Regions from separate parts of the Dyadobacter sp. AC419 genome, predicted to be linked through region 3. Evidence: riboswitches for the same ligand, from Rfam matches in the RefSeq annotation. Region 3 holds a riboswitch; each other region holds the start of a gene.
The links. A riboswitch is a leader RNA that binds a small molecule or an ion and turns the genes downstream of it on or off. The one in region 3 is predicted to bind cobalamin.
Positions count from the first base shown of each region.

Region 1 (10,023 bases), on a different contig from region 3:
GCAAAAGTAATAAATATATTACCAGAAGTCAATTGGAAATCATTACCAATTGGCTCCTGAAAAAGTTAATTTTACTTTGATGGAACTGAGTAAATAAAGTGTAAAAGCCTTTACTTCGCTGCAAACAACGAATTGTAGGTTTTGGCCTGTAGGTGTCGAAGGCTTCTTTTTTGTGGTAATCTTCGCCGATGAAGGTGATAACCTGATGGAATTCTTTTGCTTTCATGTAACCTGGAAGAGGCTGGATCATATTGAACTTGTCATCAAGAAAAACGGTCGTGGGATAGCTGGGCTGGTTATTGGTTAATGCCAATGCGAGCTGATGTATGCCTCGATTGCCTTCGGGCTGAAATTCGAATTTTTTGTTGCCCAACGTGATTGCCTTCTTTTGTTCAGCGTCGAGTTTTACTGCATAATATTTACGATTGACATAATCGACGACCGCTCTATTTTTGAAAGTTTCGCGATCCATCACTTTGCACCAGCCGCACCAGTCGGTGTAAACATCAATCATGACTTTCCTTGGCTCGTGCTGGATTTTGGCATACGCTTCCTCAATCGTCATCCATTGAATGCCTTCTGCGCGTGAAGTGGTGTCTGAACGAAATCCGGTGATGAGCGCGAATGTGATCAGGACAATGGTGCAGGTCAGAATCGATTTTTTCATAGCCTTTCGCTTGTTTAACTAAAACAGCATTTCTCTAAAATTAATCGTAAGCTCAAAAATTTCAGCCTAATCTGAAACCATAAGCAGCAGAATGTTGAACCTTACTCCGCTTTATCAGCGACGATCACCGTCTTTTTGGCAAAAGAAACCATTATTCCTCCCGCTACAATCAGGATCATGCCGGTTAGCATGGATAACGATGGAATGGCTTCTCCCATCAAAAAACCAATCAAAACGGAGAAAAGAATATTGGAATAACCAATCGCAGCCACGCGGCCCGCTTTGTCAAATGTAAAAGATTGGGTTAACATTCGCTGTCCCATCAAGGCTGTTAATCCTAATGCTAAAAATCCCAGCCATTGAAATCCATCGGTTGGCCAACGAAAAGTCCCGATGAGGAAATCGAGGTGTTCCATGGGATAATAAGTTCCGACGAGCATGGAAATAATGGGCATTACAATGCCACTCAGCATGAACGAGAGAATGATCGCACGCGTGTCGTAAACAATGCCTAACTGCCTGATAGACAAATAAGAAATAGCAGTCAGCAATGCATTTCCAAGCCCTAGCGCATTGTCGCGTAAGGAAATGGACAGGTCGGGACGGAAAACGAAAAGTATGCCCATAAATCCGACAAAAATGGCCGCCCATTCCCGGGAATTGAGCGTTTCACCGATCAGCAGCCAGGAAAGCAATGCCAGGAAAATCGGATAAGTGTATTGATACGTTGACGCGCGCCCTAAACCCAATGTTTGAATCGCGTAAAAAAGCATGTAAAGCGATAATGTGCCTACAACACCCCTGAAAATCAGCAGCCCCAACTTCCCGCCTTGCTGACGAACCGGCCGTCGCCAAATGCTGGTCAGAACAAATACGACGCCAACGATATTTCTAAAAAAGACCAGTTGAACAATGTGAAAATCACGCCCGAGCCACTTGGAAATCGCAGATGTCAATGAGAAGAAAAAGGCTGCTCCCAGCATTAAATAAATGCCTTTTTGAGAGTTGTTAACAGTAAGTTTTTGGGTAAGGGCAGCCAATATTATGCAGGTTTTGGCCAAATATAAACCATAACGGCCACAGTCGAAAGTCCCTTCAATTCCCTACCTTTGCAACTTTGGCGCCATACGCTGCTTCAATGCAACAATAAGGCTTAATAGGGAATTCCGTTTATCCGGAAGCTGTCCCCGCAACTGTAAGTCTGCAAATTTTTTGATCCAACCCCCAGTGCCACTGTATTTTAAACGGGAAGGCCGCGGATTAATAAGACAAGCCAGGAGACCTGCCAGAAAAAATTCACATGTTTGTTTTCGGAGGAAAGACAAAAGTGAAACGCCAATTCATATCAGCTCAGGTGATCGTTGATCGAAGATTTTTCATGATTTTGACCATTGTGTCATGGCTTTTTATTCCAAAAATCCTTGTCGCCCAGCAAGATAGCATCCGTTTGGATCCTGTTATTGTGAAAGGTTTTGTTCCTGAAAAATTCATGAGCGGCCTTAAAATCCAGAAGATCGATTCGGCAGCACTCATTCAATTCCGCTTCCAGAATATCAGTGACCTGCTTTCGTTTTACACGCCCATTGCATTTAAAAATTACGGCCCTGGCCAGCTGAATACGGCTTCTTTCCGTGGAACATCTGCCAATCACACGGCTGTTTTATGGAATGGGTTGAACATTAATTCGCCTATTTTGGGCCAAACCGATTTTTCAACTATTCCCGTCGCCGGATTTGATCAATTATCTGTTCAATATGGTTCCTCTGCAAGCATTGTGGGTTCCGATGCGGTTGGCGGAAGCATTCTATTAGGCAGCGCGCCGACCAGGGAAGCCCTTAGCGTAACATTGGGCAGGCAACAAGAAAGCTTTAACAACCATCAGACGCAGTTTACAGCAAGTTATGCAGCTCCCATCAATGCTAACTGGAATTTTTCAGGAAAAACCAGTGCATATGACGGCCGCATGAATAATCATTTTCCTTACTCGGAGCGTAGACAATATGCTTTGCTTCCTGCGAATTCTTTCCAGCGCGGGCTTGTGCAGGATTTGTTTTTCACCTCAAAAAACGATCACCAGATTTCCGCCCACGTGTGGCTCACCCGCAACCGGCTTACACTCACACCCGACGATCAGGCCGGACGCGAGCTTACATTGACAGAGGCTTACCGCACAATGCTGCGTTATAATTACAAGTTTTTAACATTGCGCTCTGCATGGGTCAGGGATATAATTGATTATGCTAAAGGAGATTACAGCCAATGGGACCATGCGGTTACCGACAAGTTTTCCAATCGTGCGGAGCGTGATTTTGAGTTTGGCAAATTACAGATCAAAGCGGGCGGCGAGTGGACACATTACCGGGCACGAGTGGCGGGTTATGAAGCCGGTTTGCTCACTGAAAACCGAGGTGATCTCTTCTTACTCAGCCGGTTACAAGCCACAAAGCGTCTGCTGATCTCTGCCAATCTGCGACAGGCTTTTGTGACGGGTTTTAATCCACCATTTACGCCGTCGCTGGGCGCTGAATATTTATTGGTGCAAAACACCGGTTATCTTTTGAAAATAAAAGGCTCTTACGGTCGCAGTTACCGGGTTCCAACATTGAATGAGCGTTATTGGAAAGATATGGGCAATCCGGATATCAGACCGGAAAGTGGTTGGAACAAAGAAATTGGGCTTGAACAACATGCTGTTTTGCCAGGCAACCACTCCATTTCAGCGACAATAACCGCCTATCATAACCGCATTAAAGACTGGACTTACTGGAATCCTTCACGCGCCTATCATGTTGAAAATTTGCAGCAGGTTTTGGCACGCGGACTTGAAGTGCAGCTTGGGTGGAAATATCAGGTTGCTGCCTGGAAAGCGGGTTTAAATGCAAATTATGCGTTGAATAAAAGCTCGCAGGAAAAGGCTTACGACGCTTATTCCTCAGACATTATCGGGAAGCAACTTGTTTTTGTGCCGATGCATTCCGGCAATGTTAACGCATTTTTGCAATATAAAAATGCCCGCTTGACCGGACAGGTTCAGACGCTTAGCAAGCGTTACAGCACATTCGATAATTCACAATATTTAGCGGGTTACACGCTGTCAAATCTGCTGGCTGAGTATACTTTTGTTTCTGCGATAGCAAAAATGCGGGTGCAGGCGCAGATCAATAATCTCGCAAACACGTTCTATTTAAATGTAAGAAACAATGCAATGCCCGGCAGAAGCTTTGCGCTGAGCTTAATTTTGAGTTACAATTCCCTTCCTGCGGCCGAATAAAGGTTTTGTAAGAACTTTCAGGCGGTTTAGGAAGCTAAATGTTTACAATTAATAAAACAAAAAATGAAAAAACAGTTATCCAGATTAGCAGCATTTACAGCATTATCCTTTTTTGCATGGTCATGTAATCAAAGCGATCCGGCTCCGAAAGGCGATTTTATTCAGGGCGTTTTTGTGATCAATGAAGGGAATTTCTCTCAAAATAACGGCGCAATTTCATTCTTTACCAGAGAACAAACCACTGCACAGGCTGACATATATTCCACGGCAAACGGGACTGCTTTGAAAGGTGGCGTGCAAGGTTATGCTGCCGCTGGTGAAGTCGGGATCGTGCTGGTTGACAATTCAGCAGCCGGACTGGACAAGATCGAAATTGTTAACAGCAATACATTCAAAACGATTGCATCCATCGGTGCACCGGACATTGAAAACCCGCGCGAAGTGGTTTTTGGGCCAAACAATAAAGCCTATGTTTCATGCTGGGGAACCAACGAAGGATATGCTTATAAAACAGGTTACGTTGCTGTAATTGACCTGATTAGCAACAAAATCACCAAAAAGATCGACATCGCGTCTGGACCTGAAACGCTCGTATTTAATAATGGAAAACTGTTTGTGGGGACGATTTCTTACGGAATGGGGAACACACTTTCTGTGATTAACACATCCACTGACACAGTCGAAAAAACCATCACTTTCACAAACGCTCCGACACCAATCGGCATCGATGCGAATGGGAAACTTTGGGTAAATGACGGCATTTTAGCCATCCGCATTAATCCTGACACTTACGCTTCTGAAGCATCATTAACAATGGGTGCCGACGCAAGCAAATCGGCTGGAAATTTCGCATTCAGCGCCGACCGCAGAAGTGTTTTCTTCACATTATCATATAGCGACGCAAATTATGTGTCGCACGGAGAAACTTACAGATTTGGCATTAATGATGCGCAAATCAATGTTACAACGCCATTTATCAAACGCCTTTTCTCAGGCCTGGCAGTGGACCCATCGCAAGGTTTGATCTACGCGGGTGTTACGCCTTCTTATGCGCAGGCTGGCTATGCAGTGCGTTACCGTGCAGACGGCACATTGGTTGACTCGGTTAAAGTGAATGTCGCGCCAACCGGCTTCTTCTTCAAGTAATTTTTTGATTTCATTTTGAAAAGCACCCGGCGATTCGTCGTGTGCTTTTTTGCATTTGGCCCAAGACATTTCGCCTTTAAATAATCGATGCCAAGCCGTTAATTCATTGGATTGGGCCGATTAATTGATTGATCGCATTATTTGCAGCAGTGTGCAATTCCTCTGTTTCTCAATACATGCGCTTAAAAAAAGAGTCTTTATCAGTTTTCATTTTCTTCGGTGCACTGCTGTTTCAAATTGCAGCCCTTGCACAATGGAGTGCTCCATATGCGAATAATTGGATTCGCTATGGTAAGCCTTACGTAAAAATCGGGATAACCGAAAAAGGTTTACATCGCATCCCGTTTTCGTCTTTGCCTAAAAGCTTTCCGACAAATTCTCCAGACAAACTTCAACTGTGGAGAAGAGGAAAGCAAGTTGCCATTGTCAGCACGGCGAATAACGAGATTGCTTTTTATGCTGTAACCAATGATGGTGCGAGTGATTCGCTGTTGTACAGGCCCATGAGCGCCCGCACTAACCCGTATTTCAGCATGTATTCGGATGAAGGTTCCTATTTTCTGACTGTTGGTAGCGAGGCAGGCATGAGAACAAAAATTGTCGAACAACCTGCTAATAATCAAATTCCTGTACTCACATTTCATAAGGAAATCACAGTGACGCAATATTCAGAATCCTATTCGCTGAGCACAATGAGCGCAATCAAGCCTTTGATTATGAATAGTTTCTTCGAGTCGGGAGCCAGCAAAACGGGGCCAATTATTAAAGCAGATTCGTTAATTTTCAGAGATTTCAAATTGGAACATTTTGCGGGTAATGTGCAAAAGTCATTACTGCATTTAATGGTTCACGGCAGAAGTGGAAATGAGCGAAAGATTGAAGTGTATGTCGGGAAAAATAAGGCGTCTTTGCGTCTGGTGCATGTGCTTCAAAGTTCTGGTTTCGACGCGCAGAAATACACATTTGAGCTCAAAGCAGAAGATATGGACGTGAACCAGAACGGAATTTTAGCATTTAAGTCCGTTATCAAAGATCGTCTTGAAAGATTTTCCGTGACTTACTTATCAACGGAATATCCGCAGTTAATAAATTTAGACAAAGGCTCTGGCAAAACATTGAGATTTGATCCTGTAAAAGAATCGTGGAGCAGGGTTGCGATAAAAAACGCATCGGCTGGCTTCACAATGCTTGATGTTTCAGATCCGGACCAACCTGTTTTGATCAAAGGCATGCCGGAAAATTTGATGATTCCGAGAAAGGAACGAAGCAACAAGTTTTCTTCGCCGCGAATGCGTTCGTTAATGTTGCTCCTCAAAAAATTGCAGCAGTAAATTTCAAAGCATTCGCCCCTAAGGAACCCAATTACATCATTATCACAACCGACAGCCTTCGAAGTGGCGCATCCAGGTTTTCGGAATATCGCTCATCTCCCGCAGGCGGCGGTTTTAAGCCAGTGATCGCGACCATTCAGGACATTTATAATCAATTCAATTATGGCGAGCCAAGTCCCGTTGCGATTAAGCGATTCATGTCTTATATGCTTACAGAAGGAGGAAAGAACAAGTATCTTTTCCTGATCGGTCAGTCGATTACATTTAATGAAAGAATGAAGCGGGAATTGCCTAACGAAGTGCCCACGATCGGTTTTCCCGCATCCGATGCATTGCTTGTCGAAGGTCTGGCAGGCGCTCCTTCGAATGTCCCCGCAATTCCGGTCGGACGACTTGCCGCATTGAACAATCAGAGCATTTTAGACTATTTGCAAAAAGTAAAAGATTACGAGCATGACCGCGCGGAAGATACGAGCTGGAAGAAAAATGTGCTGCATCTGAATGGTGGAAAAACGGTCGGTGAAATCACACAGCTGCGACAAAGTTTGGAGTCGCTGGTGCCGGTTGTTACGGGCGGATTGGTTCAGGGAAAAGTGAAGCAATATGTGAAGCAGAAAGCAATGGGTGAAACCGAGCCGGTCAACATTACGGCAGATGTAAACGCCGGCGTGGGGCTTATCACCTTTTTTGGTCACGGCTCTAACTGGGTGACGGATCTCGACATTGGGTTTATTACGGATGCGCCAAGAGGCTATAAAAATCCGTATAAATATCCTTTGATGTACTTTAATGGATGCGGCGTAGGCAATGTATTTAACGGCAAAGCCAATCCAAAGCCAAAATCCAGTGACCGGATTTCTCTGTCGCTTGACTGGATACTGGCACCGGACAGAGGAGCCATTGCAATTATCGCCAACTCTTTCGAAAGCCACGTCAGCCCGGGCTCCAAGTATTTACAGCGCCTTTATCACCACATATTTACGGACTCAAAGACGGCCGATTTGTCTATCGGCAAGATTCATCTTGCGGTCGCAAATGACATTATAGCAAACGATAAAGACCCTTACAGCATCGCCAACGTGCACCAAACCGTCCTGCAAGGCGATCCTGCATTAAAGCTGCGGTTTGTTGATAAACCGAACATCATAGACCCGGTTGAAAATGAAGACATGATAGCTCCGCTGCTCAACGTAACTTTCAACGGCAGATTACTTAAAGCAGATGAAGTAATCGGGCCTAATCCGGAAATTACACTTCGCTTATCGGATGACAAGCCACTCTTGCCAGACACGACGCTCATTGACATTTTCATCAAGCGATGCAATAACAACGACTGCGATTTTGAAGCAGTTAGTTATTCAAAAAACGACATTGTCGTAGACTCCACAGGAATTAATAGTTTGCTAGTGAAATATTTAACAAAACTTGAAACAGGTCATTATGAACTTTTAGTCAATGCAAGAGATCTGAGCAGCAATGCAGTTGCTGAGCCTTACCGGCTACGTTTTGAGGTGAGTGATCAGGATGATAAGGCCGCTGAACTAGTGGTAAGCCCCAATCCGGCATCATATTATTTGCGATTTGAGCTTAAATCAGCAAAGCAGTCTGACCTGAAATCAGTCAGATATTTGATTTTTAACCAAAAGGGAAATGTCGTTGAAGATAAAACCATCTCATTCCCAATGTGGTCCTTAACCAATGAGTGGACTTGGTTACCAACGCAAAGCACGTCAGGAATTTTTACTTATAAAGTCTTTTTGATAAACAGTCAGAAAGAGCCTTTCGATGTGCGAACCGGCAGAATTTTACTAGCGAAGTAATCTGAGTTGTTAGTTACAAGAAGGAAAAGCGGCTGATCTTATTTGAAGAAACCTTGCGGATCAGGTTTTTTTGCTTTAAGAAGTTCAACAAAGTCAAGATTCATTTGGTTGAAATCCAGTGCACGTCCTTTATGCAAATGCTCCCAGGATTTATCAAGATCATTCAGATTGTAATGCAGCAATGCCAGATTGTATTGCCCTAATGCATAAGTGGAATCCAATGCAGTGGCACGGTTGAGCAGCTCAGCGGCTTCGTCCAGTTCCTCCTTACGGCTCGAAATGGCGTAAAGCTTTAAATCAACGGTCGATAAATCAACTAATAACGGCACATTTTCACCCTGAAGACTTATTCCACGGCTCAGCATGCGTTTTGCGTCAACCCAGTTTTCACGCTGATATGAAATCACACCAAGGCCCCAGTAAGTTTCTACATTTTTGTCATTGAGCAGATGAGCCAGATTGAAACGGTAACATGCTGTGTCCAAAGAACCTTCCTGCAGATATTCCCATGCGCGGGCAGTGAAAAAACTGCTTGCCTCAGCACGGCTCGTGAAAGACTTATCGCACTCGCTTAGAAACCGGATTTCTTCATCTATTTGCTCAGAGGTTTTACTTACTTCTCCAAACAATGGCAAGACGCGTCTTTCTTTTAAATCCAACGGTCTTTTTTGGGCAAGATTCGTATCTGTGGTTGGCGCTGCGCTCGCGAGATGGGTGTTTTGAGCAAAGCCAAAGACTGGAATAAGAATAGCAAGCCAAATAACAACAGATTCTTTCATAGTAACTTTAATAGAGAAACAGGTTTTCTATTGTTCAAGTTAAACGGATTTATTGAGATTGTATTGCATTATCTGCGTTTACTTCTTCCCGAAGAATTCCGTCGATTTTGCCCGCCTTTTGCGGTCGTCTTGCTAGCCGGACGATACACATTTTTCTTCTCATGGAAGGCTCCCAGAAAGGTCGGATCTTCTCTCCTTTTCTGGTTATCGATCTCCCGAAGCATGTCCTGGCGCTCGCTGACAGGGGTTGGAGCAATTTCAAGATCCTCAGGAAGTTCCAGTCGGGGGATTTCCATCCGGATCATTTTTTCTATTTTTCGAATGTGATATTCATCGGCCATCGTCATAAAAGTGATCGCCTGACCAATGCGGTTTGCACGTCCGGTGCGCCCGATGCGGTGCACATAATCTTCGTAAATCAGAGGCACATCAAAGTTGATAACATGGCTCACTTCCGTAATGTCGATCCCTCTCGCGACCACGTCCGTTGCCACCATAACCCGCACAGAGCCTTCTTTGAATGCTTCCATTGCATTCGTCCGCGTATTCTGTCCTTTGTTGGCGTGAATGACTTTCAGCTCATCCTCGCGGACCACATTGTTCAATAAATTCTGGTGAACGAGACCGGCCACTTTGCGACTTCTCGTAAAGATCAACACACGGTTAAATGCCTCACGATCTTTGAGCAAATGCGTCAGCAGATTAATTTTTGTGCGGAAATTGGGCAATTCATAAAGCGATTGGGAAACCATTTCGGCCGTTGTGGCCTGTGGAGTGACTTCTATACGTGTGGGAAATTCGAGAAATTCAAAAGAAAGTCTTTCGACCTTATCTGAGAACGTTGCCGAAAAAAGCATATTCTGCCGCTTTGTAGGAATGATTTCGAGCAGTTTTCGGATTTGCGGCATAAAGCCCATATCCATCATTTTATCGGCTTCGTCCAGGATCATTACATTGAGGTTTTTGACAATCACCTCTTCCTGAAAATAAAGGTCCATAAACCTGCCTG
Region 1 covers NZ_CEEDCD010000008.1:54,480-64,502, forward strand. Annotated here, with positions in the region: gene AC0IYG_RS03670 (thioredoxin family protein) at 29-667, opposite strand; gene AC0IYG_RS03675 (DMT family transporter) at 769-1,707, opposite strand; cobalamin riboswitch at 1,769-1,971, shown strand; gene AC0IYG_RS03680 (TonB-dependent receptor plug domain-containing protein) at 1,968-3,938, shown strand; gene AC0IYG_RS03685 (YncE family protein) at 4,002-5,084, shown strand; gene AC0IYG_RS03690 (hypothetical protein) at 5,261-6,415, shown strand; gene porU2 (putative type IX secretion system sortase PorU2) at 6,403-8,235, shown strand; gene AC0IYG_RS03700 (tetratricopeptide repeat protein) at 8,274-9,014, opposite strand; gene AC0IYG_RS03705 (DEAD/DEAH box helicase) at 9,083-10,023, opposite strand, start outside.
Region 1: it holds a riboswitch for cobalamin, as region 3 does, so the genes downstream of both, AC0IYG_RS03680 (TonB-dependent receptor plug domain-containing protein) here and AC0IYG_RS14405 (cobyrinate a,c-diamide synthase) in region 3, are expected to answer to the same signal.

Region 2 (10,023 bases), on a different contig from region 3:
AATCTCAGCGATTTTATACCAACCCTTGACGATCAGATCGCCTGCGGCTGGAATGGCAATGCTCAAAACGCCAACAACGGCTCCTGCAATCAGGAAATATTGAGATTTGAAAATAAAGTATAGAACGACCAGTCCCGTAACGATGACCAATTGTGCTTTGGCCTTATCAGATTCACTCATTTGTATAGTTGGAAGATTGTAAAATGCAGTGGCTTTTGAAACCACTGCATATTGGGAAAAAAGTCGGATCGATCAGATTGAATTAGAACAGGGTGTAAATGAACGGAGCAACTGCCGAACCTCCACCAATAACAATCAGCACACCGATAAGTAGTAAAACGACAATTACGGGAGCTAACCACCATTTCTTACGCTCCTTCATAAAAGCAAACAAGTCTGTCAAAAAATCCATTTCTTTAGCTGTTTTTATTTCAAAGATAAATATTTCAATATTTTTTAATACTATATTCTAATTATATTATTGTTAAGGCTTCTTCATCGCCTCTGTGAGGCGATCCGCAATGAGTTTGTTCAATGTTGCGCTGCCGTGTCCGTCGTTCTTTCCAACCACACGTTCCTTTTCCGGAATCTTCAAAACGCCATCATTAATGCCTACAACCGTTACGCCTTTTGAACGCAAATAGTCTTCAACCGGCTTCGTATAACCTGCGCTTTTATCAACTTGAAAAAGGAAAGGAATGAATACGGCATACATTTTCGCACCTGTGCTGTCCCTGTAATCGACCATTTTTGAGAGATCATGAAGGTGTGCGTTGAGTACGGTTGTATCGGTGTAAGCAGTTTGCACAAACTTTTCGAATGTGCTGAAGCCAGTGTGGGGAAGTTGCCAGTAAATGAAGTTTGGCAGATAAAAACGCTTAACCAGCGTAGTCATTGGCCCTTTCAAATCTGCATATGGCTCCGCTCCGGACAGTGACAAACCTTTTTCGCGGCCTACTTTTTCAATGTCATTTGGAAAATACTCTAATACAATGACATCCGGTTTGACTGGAAATGATTCCAATCGCTTTGCTTCATCCCGCGTATCTGCGCCGGACATTCCAAGATTGTAAACAGAAACTTTGTCGGCACCAAGCGAAGCTTCCAGCTGATTGGAAAAGCGCTCGTTAACATCTTTCAATCCGTGACCGGCTGCAAATGAATCGCCGATAATCAGAATGTGTTTTTTGCCAGGCTCGTTGGTAACCTCCTTATCGTGATATCCAAGCGAATTAACAGGCTTCCAGTATTTTTCCCACCAGATTTGCGAAGCCTTGGAAAGCACGCCCTCGTGGCTTTGCGGAATGTACATGAAAATCATTTCCAGGAAAACCAGTGTCACGATCAATGGAACAGCAATCGTAACAATGTTGGCAAGAATGCCTTTTGCTTTGCTTTTTACTACACCATAATAGAAGATCCTGAGAATTTCAATGATGAACAGAAACCAAAACGCAAGCTTAGCAAGACGAACATACCAGCTGTCTGCTTGCGGAAATCCTGGATATTCAAACTTGATTTGAAATCTGTCTGGGTAGAATAGGAAAACGAAGAGTAAAGCAAGAAAAAATAAGCGAACTACGCTTGAAACTATTTTAGAGGTCATTGTGTGTTACTGAAATTCACTATTAATCGAGTACAAATTCTTCTTTCCAATTGTCTTTTTCCAACCATTCAGGCTGTTGTTTTTTATCAAAAATAAAATTCCCAACAACCAGATAGTCCATTTCTGTACGCATGAAGCATCTGTAAGCATCATTCGGCGTGCAAACAATCGGTTCCCCGCGGACATTGAAACTTGTATTAACGATAACAGCGTAACCAGTCAGCGCTTTAAAGGAATCAATCAGTTCGTAGTAACGCGGATTGGTTTCCTTATGGACAGTCTGAATGCGAGCTGAATAATCAATATGTGTAATTGAAGGAAGATCTGAGCGTTCGAAATAAAGCTTCTCACGCAAGTCTAACGATCCGTAGTTGGATGGAACCGGCTTACGTCGTCCTTCCGCAACCGGGTGAACAAGAAGCATATAAGGTGAAATCCCTTCATAATCGAAGTAATCTGCGCAATCCTCTGCTAATACAGAAGGAGCAAATGGACGGAAGGACTCCCGATATTTAATTTTCAGGTTAAGCTTTTTCTGCATTTCTGCATTTCTTGGATCGCCTAAAATACTACGGCCACCCAACGCACGCGGTCCAAACTCCATACGACCCTGGATCCAGCCTACTACATTTCCTTCGGAAAGCAGCTTAGCGGCATCAGCAGAAAGGTCTTTGAAGTTTTCGTAATGTGTGTAAACGGCTTTATATTTTTTTGCCGTCAAAGCCACGTCCAGATCAGAGAATGTTGGCCCTAAATAAGAACCTCTCATCGCATCAGCCGTCCAGGTTATTTTCCTTTCCTGACCAAAGAAAATGTGATACGCTGCCTGCGCGGCTCCTAATGCACCACCGGCATCACCAGCAGCTGGTTGAATGAAAATGTCTTTGAAGATATTGGCTTTCTGCAACTTGCCGTTGGAAACGCAATTCAACGCAACACCACCAGCCATACACAGATAATCTGCGCCTGTAAGACGCTTGGCTTCCTTCGCCATGCGAATCACTGCTTCCTCTGTAATGTTCTGAATCGCCAGACCTAAGTTGCAATGAACCGGTTCGAGGGCATCTTCCGGTCTTCTTGTTTTGAAACCAAAAAGCGCCTCCCATTTATCCTCATTAACCATTTTCAGGCCTGTCGCATAATCAAAGTAATCTTGATTTAGCCAAACAGAGCCGTCTTCTTTGAGTTCAATGAGGTCTTTGAGAATGATATCCTCGTATTTTTTGATATCAGGAGAAGTCGGGTTGCCGTAAGGCGCAAGACCCATCAATTTGTATTCGCCCGAGTTAACCCGGAAGCCCAGGAAATAAGTAAATGCAGAATAAAGAAGACCTAATGAATGCGGAAATCTCAGCTCTTTAAGAATGCTGATGTCCTTTCCTTCACCCAGGCAAATGGAAGCAGTTGCCCACTCGCCTACGCCATCAATTGTAAGAATGGCAGATTTTTCAAATGGTGATGGATAATATGCACTTGCGGCGTGAGAAAGATGGTGCTCAGGAAACAGAAGCTTTACTTTCTTCTTTTTGTCATAACCCAACTTAACCAGCTCTTCATTGATCAGACGCTTTAAAAACATCTTCTCCTTAATCCAAACGGGCATTGCAGTTAAAAATGACCTGACACCCTTTGGAGCAAAAGCATAATAAGTTTCGAGAAGTCTTTCGAATTTCAGTAGCGGCTTGTCGTAGAAGACGATCGCATCTAATTCATTAATGGTAAGTCCACCGTATTCGAGGCAAAATGCAACTGCATTGGACGGAAAACCAGGATCATGTTTTTTTCGTGTGAAACGCTCTTCCTGCGCTGCTGCAACAATTTCTCCGTTGTCAATAAGAGCTGCTGCCGAATCATGATAAAAAGCTGAAATGCCTAAAATTTTCATTTAACAAATTAAAATTACCATTACGAAAAATCTGACAGAGGCCTTTACAACAAGATCGCACGATAGCGTGTTCCTTAAAAAAACTTTTCGACAACATTGGCTATCAGCTACTTACAGAAAACCGGATGAATTTTCTCGCTCAAATCGAGTACAAAGCTAGCACAAGTTTAGGTTTTATGCATATCTACGTTCAAGAGATAAAAAGAGATCAATTAAACGGCGGGGGAATTTAACGGAGGATTTCTTTCAATATTATGTACTTGGAAAGCTCCTTTGCGAACTGCTTTGCGCCTTGCTCACTCAGGTGGCAAACGTCGCAAAACATGGTTGAATCCTTGGGTAAAGCCACTGACATATCCAAGAAATGAGTTTTATGTTCACGCTGCACTTTCATGAGCATTGCATTATGCGTCGCTATTCCTTTAATTATATGTTCAGGTTTCCCCCAGGTTGTCACGGGTGAAACAATGTAACATGGAGTAAAATACTTTTTATCGTCCGGCCCGCCATTGAGACTAACTCCGGGAGGGAAGTAAGACGCGTATTTGACGAGCAACAGCGGCTCGTGTTTTTGATCGGCAATGCTGGCAATGCTTTTCAAATTCTGATAATAAGGCAAGGCCGTTTTAATGTCTTTTCCAAATTCAGCGAAATCAGAATCCACCTGATCATTACTAATGTAGAGCCTCTTAGATAATTTGTTGCGCAGCGCACTACAAGTCAAATGCAAAGCGTAAGGAATGACGGTGAACTTCATCTCCGGATGGCTCAGCAACAAATTGATTTCATCATACCATTTAATGTGACCATAATCTGCACGAAACAATTCCGTCGTGATGTTATTTGCGCGGTTTTCATTAATTGCTTCATAGTATATTACGAGATCAAATTTCTGGTGCCGGAGCATCCTGTATTTAATAGCATTGTCAAGCGAGTTGTGCCCTGGCATTGCAACATTAAAGAACTTAAACTTTTTGATTTCAGGATAAGCCTGTTGAAAATGTAAATCCAGACGCATTTCCAGTCTTGACCAATGTGTATTGACCACAGATCCGCCAAGAATTAAAATATTCCTCGTTTTTGGCCCGTGATCCAGCTTCGCCTGTTCGACCGACTCCATAAATGGATAATAATTTTGTTGGAGATAACGAGCCGGAAGCAGGAACGGATATCCGAAGCAAGTCAGCGCTAAACGAAAGATAAGCTCTGAGAAGACAAACAAGATCACAATAAATGTTGACGCCAGGGCTATCTTCCTAATCATGGAATAGAGCCCTCCTCAGCGGCAATAACGGCTATTAGATAAGTTTTCTGCCGATCGGGAAAGATAACACTTCCGAAGAAAGCAATAGGAATACGCATATTGTGCAATTAGTTGATCGCAAAATGGACCAACCTAATTCTCTGCACACAATCCGTTTATCCTCCGGTGACTTACGATGAGCAATCGGTTTAAATCGCTAAAATGTAATTTTTGTAGGCTTCAAATCTTCGTCAAGCGCAACGAAAGTAAAAATGCCCGTAACTGCCTTTTCGCGGCCTTCTTCGTACATTTTTTCAACGAAAATATCGACGCGCACTTTCATACTGGTGTTACCGACCGTTTCTACCCTTCCTACTAATTCAATAATGGTCCCTGCGGCGATGGGATGGGTGAAATCAATGCGGTCGGAGGAAACGGTTACGCAGCGCAATCTTGAAAACCGGGTGGCTGCAATAAATGCGATTTCGTCCATCATCGACAGGGCGGTGCCGCCGAAAAGTGTGTCGTAATGGTTTGTGTTATTAGGAAAAACCGTCTTAAATACGCGGGTTTCTGAGGCAAGAATCTTTTCTTCTAATGTCAAAATTGTAGCTTTTGGTCACGCAAATGTAAAAAAGAGTCAGGAATTGCGTTTCCTGACTCTTTGTAAAAATCGGATTATTGTTCAACTGCAACTGATTCGCGCAGCAGATTAGCGGCCGTGATCATGTTTTTCAATGCTGCTTCGGTTTCCGGCCATTTCCTTGTTTTCAGGCCACAGTCGGGGTTAACCCAAAGATTTCTTGCAGGGATTACCTTCAATGCTTTTTCCAGCAAAACAATCATTTCATCAACCGTAGGAACGCGCGGCGAATGAATGTCATAAACGCCCGGTCCTATTTCGTTGGGATAATTAAAGTTGGCAAATGCATCCAGCAGCTCCATTTGTGACCGCGAAGTCTCAATCGTGATCACATCCGCATCCATTGCTGCGATCGAATCAATGATGTCATTGAATTCGGAATAGCACATATGCGTATGGATCTGGGTCTGGTCGGCAACACCCGCAGCGCTCAGCCGGAATGCGTCCACGGCCCATTTCAGATAGTTGCGCCATGCATATTTCCGCAAAGGCAAGCCCTCGCGAATCGCCGGTTCATCGATCTGGATCACCTTAATGCCGGCCTTTTCAAGATCCACAACCTCATCCCGGATTGCAAGTCCGATTTGGAATGCGGTGTCTTTCCTTGGCTGATCGTCACGCACAAATGACCATTGCAGAATCGTTACCGGCCCGGTTAGCATGCCTTTCACGAGCTTTTCTGAATTCGCTTGTGCAAAAGCAGACCATTTCACCGTCATAGCCGCGGGCCGTTCGACGTCCCCAAAAATAACCGGCGGTTTCACGCAGCGGCTGCCGTAACTCTGCACCCAGCCATTTTGCGTGAATACAAATCCAGACAAGCGCTCTCCAAAATACTCGACCATATCATTACGCTCAAATTCGCCGTGAACCAACACATCAATGCCCAATGCTTCCTGCCAGCGCAATGAGGCCACAATTTCTTCCTTAATGCGTTCCTCGTAGGCTTCCAATGTCAGCTTTCCGCTTTTCAGATTTGCCCTCAACTGACGCACTTCATCGGTTTGCGGGAATGAGCCAATTGTTGTCGACGGGAACAGCGGCAGTTTCAGTTTTTCCAACTGAATGGATTGGCGGACATTGAATGCATTTTGCCTGTCAAAATCCTGCTGTGTAACGCCCTCAACGCGTTTTTTCACTTCCGGTTTGTGAATCAATGCGGAAGTCTTTCGGCTTTCTAGCGCTTTTTGATTTTCAATAAATAGCGCATTAGCGGTCCAATCCGTCTGAGCCAGATGCGTTAATGCTGCAACTTCACTCAATTTCTGTTTAGCAAAAGCCATCCAGTTCTTGATTTCCCGCGTTAAGACGGCTTCATTTTTTTCAAGGTCCAAATCATGCGGACTATGCAATAAGGAAGAAGAGGGAGCGATCATCACACGGGCTTCTCCCAAAACATCAATTGCCTGCTTTATGTAATCAAGCGACTTCTTGAAATCATTTTTCCAGATATTTCTGCCGTCCACAATGCCTAGTGAAAGCTTTTTGGCAGAATTTACAAATGTTGCATCGGCCAGGATTTCGGGCAAAGTTTCTGCGCCACACGTGAGGTCAATGTGCAATGCATCAATGTGCAAACTCGTTGCCGTGGAAAGGTTCTCTTCCAACGCACCAAAATAAGCTGCAACCAGAATCTTCAACTTCGGAACGGCTTCCCGGATTTGCGCATAAGCACTTTGCAGCGCAAGTTTGTCTTCGTCTCTCAAATCAAGCACAAGCGCTGGTTCGTCCAGTTGAATCCATTCCGCGCCGCGTGAGGCCAATTCCTTTAATACGGAAATGTAAACCGGCAAAAGATTATCCAGCAGATCAATTTTATCAAAACCCGCTTCCTTTTCTTTTCCCAACAAAAGATAAGTTACAGGGCCCACAAGCACTGGCTTGGTCAAAATGCCTTTATGCAGCGCATCTTCAAATTCTATAATGACCTTGTCGGAATAGCGATTGAATTTTTGGTCTTTGATAAACTCCGGCACCAGATAATGATAATTGGTGTCAAACCATTTGGTCATTTCCATCGCCTTGATATCCAGCCCATCACGTTGAACGCCACGCGCCATAGCGTAATACAAATCCAGCTCGCGATTCGATTTCCCGTCTATCAATTGATGGTAACGCTCCGGCACTGCGCCGGCCATGAGGCAAGTGTCCAAAACGTGGTCATACAATGAGAAATCATTGGAAGGAATAAAGTCTAAACCAGCTGCTTTCTGCATTTCCCAATTTTGATGGCGGATTTTGCGGGCGACTTTTTGCAGTTCGTCCCGATCAATTTTACCGGCCCAAAACTGTTCGCTGGCTTTTTTGAGCTCGCGCTGACTTCCAACGCGTGGATAACCAAGGTTGTGTGATAACATAGCATTCGTGTTTAAGAGTTAACAATAGAGCACAGGAATCTCGTCCAGGAATGTTGTTCCTGAAATTATCCAGCATAATGTTTTGTAAATCAATGCGTAACCATTTCCCAATCGTGAGGAAATAGTCATTGAGCGTAGCGGCAAGTCTCCTGGCTTGTATCACTTTTACCGCCCTTCTCGCCGCGAGGCAATGGGACACGAGGGTAAAAATCTGTTCTGCATTACACAGAACCAATACTTACAGTAGCACGACTGCCCGTGAATTTCACACGGTTCCTTTTTAATTTCTGCTCAGTTGGCTGAGGGCTCCAACAGCGAAAACCACTACCCCGATTGACGGGCGTTCATTAAGAACGGGGTAAAGTTAAAATGAAAATTTTGGGAGCGCTAAACAGGCCGTGTTTTAAGTGAAAGGCGTTCGTATTGATAAATACGAAGGGATAAAATATCTTTTTGCAAAGGTTTTGCAAGTGCCCAAAAGTGAATTTTGTTGAACAAAAATGAATGCATTTCACCGGTTTAGGCGCAACCGGAGCGAATTGACATTGATATATCGTTTCAAACCATTAATCGGCGACTCAAAGCAAAACCAGGATAAAGATGCAACAGCAACAACGAGTACGAGGCTTAGCGCCCTTCCCATTACATCGGTGACAATGAGCTCGATCTTGAATATTCTTTGAACCAGTTTTACAAAAACCGGCAGCAATATTGCAGGAATGATCATGTGATAAATGTAAATGCCATAGCTGATCTTGCCAATGTAACGAAGCAAACTGTTGTCCAAAATTTTGCCTCCGACGGACTTAAAACCGTTTCCATAACTGGCGTGCGCCACAAAAAATAAACAAAGCAACGCCATAGACGTCCTGAAAAACAGCGTAAACAGCACGGAATCCACTTGCCTGAAACAGAAGAAAAGAAATAGGCTAAATCCGCCTGCCGAAAAGATTTTCAGCTTACGCAAAAAGGCTTCGGGAGACCTGTCATAAACCAAAACGAAAGCCCAAAGCGCGCCTAACCCGAATGCATCCAGGCAAGTCGGCATCAGCACGCCGAGGTTATGACCAAAAAATGAAAGGATCAAGCGACTTACAATGCCCAATGCAATGGTTGCAAAAATGACTTTTTCCAGAAACCGCACGGGAACGGCTAATATTATAAGTGGCCAAAAAATGTAAAACTGCTCTTCAACGGCCAGCGACCATAATGTAGAGAGCAAGTCGGACCAGTTGCCTGTTTTTTCAAGCAAAAAATTCGAAATATAAAGAAGATAATGTGCGGGATCTGTGTAAAAGTCTGTTTGGATGGGCGAGAATAAAATGAATTGACCTGGCCTGCCAAACGAAAAACAACAGCAAATAATACAAAGGGAAAATCCGCAAAGCGCGCCTGATAATGAAGTTTTTATAAACAGGTGCAATGCCGTTGTAAGCGACGGCATTTTTACTTAGCAATAAAATACGGGTGATAAGAAAGCCGCTCAGGACAAAAAAAAGCGTCACGCCAAGCGGTCCGTTGGCGATTCTGTTGATCCCTGTGTTTTCAGGAAACCAATGATAAAGGATGACGAGAAGGATCGCGATTGCCCGAAGGCCATCCAGTTGAGAAAAATAGGCTTGTTTTTGCATCTATTCATGGGAATTAAGCCGCAATAAATAAACTCGCACTGCATTGGATACTGCTTAAAATGGGTAAAAAGCATTGACTGATTATGAATGGTTTGAGGTTTTTAACTGATCAGATTTGCAGCTTCCTCATCCAGCAAAAATTCGGCATTAAGGTGATTTTGCAGGACCGTGGCCGGAAAGCTTGTCGTCACCGGAAAGTCCAGCGCCCGCTTGATTACCGCTGCTTTTGCGCTGCCCGACGCCATCAGAATGGCCGTTTTCGCTTCCAGAATATGCCTGATTCCGATCGTAATGCCTTGATTAATAACTGTTGTTTGCTTAAAATATTTCTGACCGACCTCTTTAGTTATGTTTTCAAGCTCCGAAATGTGCGCGTAACTGTCCCACGGCGTTCCCGGCTCATTCAGAGCCAAATGGCCGTTCATGCCCACGCCAAGCAGGATCAGGTCCAGCCCGCCCAAGCTAGCAACCACTTTATTGACGCGCGCGCATTCTTCCTCCGGGTCGTGCGCTTTGCCGTCAAAAAAGACGATCTGTTCTTCCCGCAAACCGATTGGTCTAAGAAAATCTTTATTAAGTAAATTCCTGCATCCCCCGTCGTCATCTGCACCGAAACCGATCCATTCGTCGAGGCCAATGAAAATGCATTTGGAAAAAT
Region 2 covers NZ_CEEDCD010000018.1:181,046-191,068, forward strand. Annotated here, with positions in the region: gene AC0IYG_RS13205 (SxtJ family membrane protein) at 1-180, opposite strand, end outside; gene AC0IYG_RS13210 (DUF5989 family protein) at 263-412, opposite strand; gene AC0IYG_RS13215 (SGNH/GDSL hydrolase family protein) at 485-1,606, opposite strand; gene AC0IYG_RS13220 (carbamoyltransferase family protein) at 1,629-3,491, opposite strand; gene AC0IYG_RS13225 (hypothetical protein) at 3,721-4,611, opposite strand; gene AC0IYG_RS13230 (acyl-CoA thioesterase) at 4,952-5,338, opposite strand; gene metE (5-methyltetrahydropteroyltriglutamate--homocysteine S-methyltransferase) at 5,413-7,734, opposite strand; cobalamin riboswitch at 7,857-8,075, opposite strand; gene AC0IYG_RS13240 (acyltransferase family protein) at 8,246-8,986, opposite strand; gene AC0IYG_RS13245 (acyltransferase family protein) at 8,979-9,365, opposite strand; gene AC0IYG_RS13250 (glucosamine-6-phosphate deaminase) at 9,467-10,023, opposite strand, start outside.
Region 2: it holds a riboswitch for cobalamin, as region 3 does, so the genes downstream of both, metE (5-methyltetrahydropteroyltriglutamate--homocysteine S-methyltransferase) here and AC0IYG_RS14405 (cobyrinate a,c-diamide synthase) in region 3, are expected to answer to the same signal.

Region 3 (10,023 bases):
ATTGATCAGAGGCATAACCGACTGTAAACCACGTGCTGCCGTTGTTTTGGCGGTGCCTTTTTCACCTTTGATGAGCACACCGCCTATGCCCGGATTGACCGCGCAAAGCAGCAACGCCTGCTTTAACTTTTCCTGCCCGACAATGGCTGTAAATGGATAATGCTGCATTATTCTGTTCTCGTTTCGACTTCCGCCTCACTTTTTAAATACAAATCTTTTAACCCTTCCAAAACCGCTTCCGAAGGCTCCGCCCACATGCCGCGCTGAACCGCTTCCAGCAACCGCTCCGAGATCGCATGGAGCGCCCACGGATTGCTTTCGGCTAGAAAATCCTGCATAGAACCGTCCAATGCATAGCTTTCAGCCACTTTTTCATACATCCAGTCATCCACAACTTTGGCTGTGGCGTCGTAACCGAAAAGATAATCCACTGTTGCCGTCAGTTCGAGGCCGCCTTTGTAACCGTGTTTTTTGATGCTTTCAATCCATTTGGGATTCACGACGCGGGTGCGGAAAACGCGCAATGTTTCTTCTTTCAAATCCCTGACAACCGGCCGGGCGGGATCTTGCGAATCGCCGAAATAATGGCGCGGCTGCTTCCCGGTCAGGTTGCGGATGGTGGCGATCATGCCGCCATGAAATTGCAGATAATCGTCGCTGTCGAAGATGTCGTGCTCACGGTTATCCTGATTATGCAAGGCGATTTCGACACCCGCAAGCTGATTGCTGAATTCCGCCCGCGCATCAACGCCGGCCGCACTGCGCGAATAGGCATAACCGCCCCAATTGAGATAAGCTTTGGCAAAATCAGCATCTGATTCCCAATTCCTTTCATCGATAAGTGGCAGAATTCCAGCGCCATAACTTCCGGGCGCTGCGCCAAAAATCCGGTAAGCAGCGCGTTCCTCGGCTTCGTCGGTTGAGAGATTATTGTCCTTTTGCAAGGCAAGAAGATCGTCGAAATAATGCTTTCTTACAAAGTTTTGAGAAAGCGGCTCATCCGCTGTGATCACCATTTGCACGGCCTCGTCCATGAGCTCGATCAAATGTGGAAATGCATCCCGAAAAAAGCCACTAATGCGAATCGTCACATCAATGCGCGGACGGCCTAATTCAGAAAGCGGGATCATTGCTACACCCGTGATCCTGCGGCTTTCGGCTTGCCAAACCGGCCTTACGCCCAGCAATGCAAGCACTTCGGCCACGTCGTCGCCGTGTGTCCGCATGGCGCTTGTGCCCCATATGCTGATGCCGACGCGCTCGGGATAGCGATCTGTTTCTTTTAAATGTCTGTCAAGCACTTCTTTGGCGAGTTGCTGACCCACTTCCCACGCGGCTTTGGAAGGCAAAACCCTTGGATCCACTGCGTAGAAATTGCGGCCTGTCGGCAAAATATGCGCCATTCCCCGCGTTGGCGCCCCGCTGGGACCGGCCGGAACGTAACCACCGCTCAGTCCATGCAGCAGGTTATTGATCTCATTTTCAGTCTGCGCGAGATTAGGAACCAAATGTTTACAAACAAATTCAAGGATCTGATAAATGCCTGAAAGTCTGCGATCTGCGGGGGGAATGTTGAATGTTTCAAACAATGTCTGGTTAATCGAAGGAACCTGGAATCCGTATTTCATTAATAAGGTAAACAAATGCTGCGACAGCTCGTCAAATGTTTCCAGCGCATCTGAGCCCGTCAAAACCGGGCGGCCTGCGAGTTCCTGTAATTGTGGAGAAACGTGCGTGAGTCGCTCGCCTTTTCTTGCCAGAATCAATTCGAGGTCAATGTTAAAGCATGCGGCCAGCTCCGACTGTAAACCTGGCACGTCGGCATTAGGCAACCTCGTCAGCGCTTGCAGCATATCCACAAGTGATTGATCCAAAGGCATTTCACCCAGCGTATGCAGACCATTTCTGATCTGTGCAGCACCCAGTTCACACAAATAGCCGTCAATGTCTTCGATCAAATGCGCTACATCTTTTCCATCCATTTCGGCAATGCTGACCGGCACGCCTTCGGGCGTCATTTCATCATCCCAATCGTGCTTGTGATCGCCATGATCGCGGCTGAGCATCGCCGAAAGGTCTGCGTCCAGATTGGTTTGCTTGATCAGTTCCCAGATCTGCCTTTGCAAAAGCGGTAACTTAGCCGGGTCCAGACTTTCAACCTGATAATATTCATCCACCAACTGGGTGAGCTGCGCAAGCTCTCCATAGGTGTCCGCAGACGTCATAGGCGGCATTAAATGATCAACCACGACTGCATGCGCGCGTCGTTTGGCCTGTGAACCTTCGCCCGGATCGTTGATAATAAACGGATAAAAAAGTGGCATATCCGCCAGAAATGCATCCGGAAAGCAGTTTTCGGACAAGCCAATTCCTTTGCCCGGCAACCATTCCAATGTGCCATGCTTGCCTACGTGCACGATTGCATCAGCCTGCCAGTCATCGCGCAGCCAGCGATACAATGCATAATAATGGTGCGTTGGCGGCAGGTCGGGCTGGTGGTAAATGGCGTCGGGATCCATGCCGTAGCCGCGGGGCGGTTGCAAAGCCACAAATGCATTGCCCAGATCCAGTCCGGCCAATGCAATGTGCATGTTATGCACATAAGTTTCGCCCGGCGGCGGCCCCCATTGTTTGACCATTTTCTGTCGCGCCTGCTCGGGAAGTTCTTCAAACCAATGTTTATATTGATCAATTGCAACACGGCCCGGCGCGAGCGCAAGCTGCTGCGGCGTCAAATAATTTTCATCATACGAACAGCGGTCGATCAATTCGTGGATCAACGCCGTTCCTGATTCGGGGAGATTCGAAATTTGATAACCCTCCGCCATCATGGCATTCAGGATATTCATTAAAGAGGCCGGCGCATCGAGCCCGACTGCATTACCAACCTGCGAAGCTTTTGTATTTGAATTGGTAAAAATAAAAGCAATACGTTTTTTGCTGTTGGGCAAATGTCTCAATCTTGCAAATCGGGCCGCCAGCCCTGCAACGCGGTCAACACGGTTTTCAACGGCCTGATAACCTTTATTTGTGATGCCTTTTTCCTTAAAAGAAACCGGAACCGTGATAATGCGGCCGTCGAATTCAGGAATAGCGACGTTCATGGCGGTGTCCAATGGATTCAATCCGCGCGAGGAAGTTTCCCAGGGGCCGCGGCTCATGCCGCTCGTAATGGCTTGTAAGATCGGCACGTCCAGCGCTGTCAGGGACGATTGCGGTTTGCTGACCGTCCCCGCAGGCTGTAAGTCCGTCATGGCAAAAGATATTGTATTCACCAGCACATCCAGCTTCACGGAATTTTCGAAATATTGAAAGGCCTGCGGTTTGCCGGTGTTCGGATCTATGGATTTTAATGATGATGTAAAAACGGGAAGGACATTCAGCCGCTGATCTTCCAGCGAGCGGATCATGGCATCCACAAAACCGGTGTTTCCACTAATCCAATGTGCACGATAGAATGTTAATCCGGCCGTCGGGAGCGCGTAATCGTGATATTTCAGCCAGTCAGAAATGTCTGCGTTCTCGGGCAAATCGGGATGATAAATACCGTGCTCAGGCAATGCTGCCGGCGGCTCCGCACCAAAGTCGGTGATGAGCAAATGGTCTGACAGATAGCATAATAACGAATACAAATTGGCATAACCACCTGCATTCAGGTAATGCAATGTTTCCTGCAAAACATCAGGCGTAACCGTGGATAAGGCAGCAAATTCGGGGTTGAATTCGCCGGTTCCACTGACGACGATCAGATATTGCCCGCGCTGATTGGCAAGATGAACGAGCTGACTGAACCCAGGAATCGTGCTGAGCCTGCCATGAACGCGGACGACAATGATCTTTGCCTCAGCCAGTTCACGTTCCAGCAATTGCGCCATTTGTTCTTCACTTCTGATCCCGGTGAGGCTCATGCCCATGGTTTTGGGAAAATCTTCGGGTAAAATCTGAATCGTGCGGTCGAGGGCCAGCAGGTCAGTGTCGGCGTGGGTCAGGAAGACGATGCCTTCTGTGGGTTGAGCGACAAGGCCGGCCAATGTTGCATTTTCGGAGCCTTTCCAGGTGTAAAATTGAAACACATATTCGGCCAGGTCAGCAGGTGGCACGAGATAGCGATCGGCCTGAACCATGCTTTCGATGTAATCAAAAATGGCCAGGATCTGCCAGTCATTATTAATGGAATGAAACCAGACTGAATGTCCGTCAAACAGCAGCGTTACCACATTAGCCAGCGTGCACGGTCCGAGGCAGCCGCCTTTGGTCATGTGGACCTTGTTGCGAAGCTTTCGTTTCAGCCATTCGGTTTTGTAAAGCTCCACCGGAACGGGCGCATATCCCCTATCCACCCGCCCGCAGCAGCATGCATTATAGCAATAGGATAAATGTCCCCGGCGCTGCACGAGGTTGATCGACTTTCCGTCGGCGCGGGTAATCCGCTGGCGTTTGATTTCTTTCATAACCGCGCCAAGCCTTTCATTTTCAATAGTTTATTGATGAAATGTTCGTTCTCGCCCCAGTACACGTGCATATAGGAAGCGAAGGTTTTTTTGTGTCTGTAAAGCCGGGTGTTTGTTTCAATTCCTTTTGCATTGAGGAACTGGACGGGCAGTTCTTCCAGCTTATTGGTGTCAAAATCTGAGTAATGAAACTCGTGTCCTTTGTATGCCAGATCTTCCCAAATGGCAGTGCGGTAACCCAATGTCATTTTCGTGTTTTGCATGGTCGTGCTGCATTTGAGCGCGCCGGCCACAGCAAATGTTTGTCCATTATTATCTGTTAAATTTTCACCCAAATACATTAACCCGCCACATTCAGCGTAAGTCAGTCCTCCACTTTCGCAGTAAGCCTTAATGCTTTCACGCATGCTGTGATTATTGCTGAGCTGCGCTGCATAAAGCTCCGGATAACCACCGGGCAAATACAGAAAATCAGCCGGCGGCATTGTGTCATCGTGCAGCGGACTAAACCATTTTATTTGGCCAAAAGCGGAAAGCACCTGAATGTTCTGGTGGTAAGTAAATGCAAATGCCTCGTCGCGGGCGATTGCTATTTGCAAGTTTTGTTTTGGTAAAAAAGCGGTTTTAAAATGAACGTGACGCTTTGAATGTTGAGTGATTTCCAGCAGGCGTTTTATATCAACAGTTGCTTCAATTGCCTGCGCTGCATTTTTGATAATTGCCTCATAATCAGTTTCTGCTGAGATATGTAGCCCTAAATGCCGGGAAGGGATTTGAAGCGCCTCATTTTTTGGCAGATAACCCAATGGCTCAATGCCTACATCTGCGCAGGCATCTTTCAAGAAACTATAATGCGATGCTGTGTTTACGAAATTGAAGATCACACCGACAACATTGATCTGCTTTCTGAAATTTTTCAATCCATAAAGCAGCGGCGCAACAGAATAGGCCATGGATCTTGCGTCCATCACGAGGATTACGGGAATGTCGAGCAGCCCGGCAATTTCCGCACTGCTTCCTCTCATTTTGTCGGCCCCGTCAAACAAACCCATCACGCCTTCGGTAACCGATACGTCCGCATCTTGGGAATAGGACTGATATTGTTCCTGTACATGACTTTCAGAAGCCATGAATGTGTCCAGGTTGATGCTGATATTTCCCGAAGCATGCGTGTGGTGGATCGGGTCAATGTAGTCCGGGCCGCATTTGAAGGGCTGCACGGTTAATCCCCAATTTTTCAGCGCGCGCAGCAATGCCAGGGTAACCGTCGTTTTACCTGAATTGCTTGATGGTGCTGAGATCAGAAAGTGTGATTTCATGCCGTTGCTTCCATTCTTTTAACTGACATTGAATGTGTTAAAAGCTCCTTGCATCATTTTCACGATGCGATCAGAAGAGGAAGCCAGCATGTCGTGCAGGAGCACGCCTGTTGCAGTTCCGGGTTGTTAAAACCACGAAAAACAGATATCCGGACCGACTTGCTTCATCTCGCGAAAGCATCGTCAACTTTGAAAAAGGCAGGTCTCCTGGCTTGTAACATTCATATCATCCTTCCCGGGTGTGCACCCAGTGGACAACTTTTGATATAAACTTTTTGCGTTACTTACAGTTGCGCGACAGCTCGTGATTCTCACACGGTTCCCTATTAATTTACTGGTTTGTAAAACCTGTCTCTGTTGGAAAAAAGAATGTAAAGAACTCGTTATTGGGCCAAAGATATGGTAAATGTTAACAAAGTAGATTAAAAAGATCTAGCTTTGCCGCTTCATTTGGTGTCCGCCTTTGGCGGAATTAAAAGGGAATCCGGTGTAATTCCGGAGCAGTTCCCGCTGCTGTAAGTTCAATTTACAAGCTTCTGACATAATGCCACTGGGGTGCAATTTTGAATGATAGAATGATAGAATGAATGAATAAAAACATTCAGTCATTCAAAATTCAAAATTGACCTGGGAAGGCGTTAGAAGTTGAACGAGCCAGAAGACCTGCCAGTTGAGAATATCCGTTTTGCTTTCGGGAAGAAAGGCGATAGGATGTCGGCAGGGCGTGTGCGTCTTTGCCCCTCCTCTTGTATGCTCCTGTTTCCAATCCGGATAAGTTCAGTGCCTTTTTGGCGAAACCTTATTCGATTGTTATGGTCAATTACTTACTTGTCGATTCCCTTCTTTTAGGCATCCAGCATTCTTTTGAACCCGATCATATGGCGGCCGTTTCTGTGCTGGCCATTGACGAAAAGCAGGGTCCGGCGCGGCGCTGGAAGCTGATCTGGCGGTCGATGCATTGGGCGCTGGGGCATTCTTTGAGCCTCATTTTGTTTGCAGTTTTGGTGCTGCTGCTTAAATCCCAGCTTTTGCTTGAAGTCTCCGGAAAAGTTGAAATGCTCGTCGGGCCTTTGATGATCTGGCTGGGGATTGTGGCGATCAGGCGGAATTTCTTACCACGGGATGCACGAATTTACACGAATCCGCCGCAGCAGGTTAGCCGCTCTTTTTGGGTGGGCATGGTGCATGGACTGGCTGGCACGGGCGGGGCTTGTGCGGTGGCGCTTACCCTGGCGGCGAGTGATGCGCAGACTGCTGTCTGGATCATCATCATTCAAAGTTTAGGAATCATTCTTTCCATGTCCGCTTATGGCTATTTTTTTGCTTTATCAATCAGCCGGTATGTCTCCAAACGTGAGCAGTTTTTCCGGATAGTCAATTATCTCGTAGGCGCTTTTTCTATTGTCATCGGAGCAATCACGCTCTCCAATTCATTTTAATATTGAAAACATTTACTTACCAGATCGCAGCATTGCTGGCGATTTCGCTTTGTGCAAAAGCACAGAATCCAGTTGCAGATTCCAGCAAAACCAATTTGCTCAACCCCATCGTGGTCACCGCCACACGCTTTGAAACGCGGAAGGAAAACCTGGCGCAGCAGCTTACGATCATTTCCAGTGAAGACTTAAAACTCACCCCTGCCGCTGACATTACCGACATTGTGCGCAAGCTGGCGGCCGTCAACGTGATTCAATATCCAAACTTGTCATCCGGCATCGGGATCCGCGGATTCCGGCCGCAATTTTCGGGGCTCAATCAGCGGACATTGCTGCTGATCGATGGCCGTCCGGCGGGGGTTACCAATTTATCGCAGATCAATTTGAATGGCATTGAGCACATTGAAGTGCTGAAAGGGCCTGCGTCTTCTTTGTATGGTTCACAGGCAATGGGCGGGGTGATCAACATTATCCGCACCAAATCACAAGGCCCAACCAAGGGAAATGCATTTGTAGAATATGGCAGTTTTACAACAATGCAAGCCGGGCTTAATGCAGGCGGTAACCTGACCAAAAAGCTCGACTATGATGTTTCGTTCGCATATTTTCAGCGTGCGAAGGATTATAAAATAGGAAAGAATAATCTGCTCCGGGATCTGTTTGGGTTTGAAAATGCACAGAAAAATTACACGGATATTCCGGTCGAGCAGGTGGATGAAACGGTTACGGACGGACAGCGCAGGCCATTTACAAACCTGCATTATTACACGGGTCGGGCGCGGCTGGGCTATCAATTGAGCAAAAACTGGCGGGTCGATGTAAGCGGAGAAAATTTTGTAGCGAGAAACGTTGAATCTCCCGGCGAAATATCATCCGGAAGTGCGGAGGCGAGTAAAAAAAATAACGACAGAAATGCGGTTGACGTGGCTGTTTCGGGCATAATAGGAAATCATGAACCGAGCTTAAAAGTCTTTCATGGACAGGAAAATACGAAAAACTTCACGCTCAATGTTGCGGGAAAACCAGTAATGCCGTTCCGCTCGGCCGAAGGTGAAAACCAATGGACCGGGGCACAAATTAAGGACTCCTGGAAGATCGGAAAGCACACGATCATGCTGGGTTATGATTATCTGAACGCCCAGACGAGCAGCCGAAGATGGAGCAATGATACGACCGAGCGGGCACCGACGCAGCCTGCCTATTCGATCACTTCGTCGGCTTTTTACGCACAAGCGCTTTTGAACTATAAAAAATGGACGCTGCAACCGGGTGTGCGCTATGACAATATTACATTCAATGTAAAGGAAACAGCACTTTTGCCCACTTATCAGGCTGGCAAAAAAACAACGCCATTCGTTAGCCCGAGCCTGGGAATCACCTATGCGCTTACCTCAGATCTTCGGCTGAAAGTGGCTACGGGCAGAGCATTCGTCACTACGGACGCTTACTCGGTGGCGGGTTATAATGAGGTTAAAGATTCCAAAGGAAGGATCGCGGTCACGGCTGGAAATCCGGATTTGAAAAATGAAAGCAGTTTAAGCTGGGATTTCGGGTTCCAATATAACAAGCCAGGTTCCGGGCTCGCAGCAGGGCTTACTTACTTTTCAACGAAGGTTAACAACCGAATTGCGAAGATTATTAATGTGGTTAATGAGCCGCAGGGCAGTGGCGAGGTCATTGTTTCGCGGGCGACATTTGTCAATGCAGCGGACGCGGCGATCCAGGGAATTGAGACGGAAGTTTCGTTCGATTTTGGTGTGTTTCAGGATTATCGCTATTCATTCAAAGCATTTGTTACGGGCTCATCCTTGCTAAAAGCGAAGGAACTGATCGTTGGAACAGACGCTTCTGCGGTGGAGCGTGACATTCAGAATGTGGCTAAAAATACATTCAATTACGGCGTTCAGTATGACAACCGGAAATGGCTGCAATTGCGCCTTTCCGGAAGATCGGTCGGCCAGCGCAAAGACATTGATTACACCGACCCGATCAACCCGGAAATTGAATATCCAAGCTACGCAGCAATGGATTTTGCGGCATCATTCAAAGTCAATGCGCATCATTCACTTGGCCTGAAAATCGCCAATCTGACGGATGAGAATTACTACGAAAAACGCGGTTACAACCTGCCGGGAAGAGCGTTTTCGATGCGTTACAATTTCTCCTTTTAATGCGTAACTGACTTATTTCTCAACCTTATTTTTTGCTCTAAAATAAAGCACAGCGACTACAATGATCGCTACAACGAGTAATCCAATGGGTACAAACATGATTCAGATTGTTTAGACTAATCGACGGCATCGATCAGGTGTTGCAAGTTTTTAAAAGTTGCAGGTCGCTTATAAAAACTGTTCCACCGTGCCCGGGATTATTTACAGGCGCGGGTTAGATTTGTTGGCTAAATTGCGTTACCATAATTTTTTTCCAAATGCTAAACGAAGATCTGATCAGGCAAATAGATTTTATCAAGGAAATTGATAAACTAAAATATATTCAGCGCCGGACAAAACTGTTCAATAGCGACAGAAATGAGAATGATGCGGAGCACAGCTGGCATCTGGCCATGATGGCCGTTATTTTATCCGGCCATTCAAATGCTTCCATTGATGTTTTAAAAGTGGTGAAAATGGTTTTGATACACGACATTGTCGAGATCGATGCGGGCGACACTTTCATTTATGACACCGTCAAAAATCATGTTAACACCGACCTGGAAAGGGCAGCGGCTGAAAGGATTTTTGGGTTACTGCCAGAAAAACAGGCACAAGAGCTTATTGCTATTTGGGAAGAGTTTGAGGCTGGCGAGACGGATGAAGC
Region 3 covers NZ_CEEDCD010000019.1:176,654-186,676, reverse strand. Annotated here, with positions in the region: gene AC0IYG_RS14415 (magnesium chelatase subunit D family protein) at 1-168, opposite strand, end outside; gene cobN (cobaltochelatase subunit CobN) at 168-4,451, opposite strand; gene AC0IYG_RS14405 (cobyrinate a,c-diamide synthase) at 4,448-5,770, opposite strand; cobalamin riboswitch at 5,951-6,137, opposite strand; cobalamin riboswitch at 6,205-6,455, shown strand; gene AC0IYG_RS14400 (hypothetical protein) at 6,583-7,209, shown strand; gene AC0IYG_RS14395 (TonB-dependent receptor plug domain-containing protein) at 7,212-9,377, shown strand; gene AC0IYG_RS14390 (HD domain-containing protein) at 9,635-10,023, shown strand, end outside.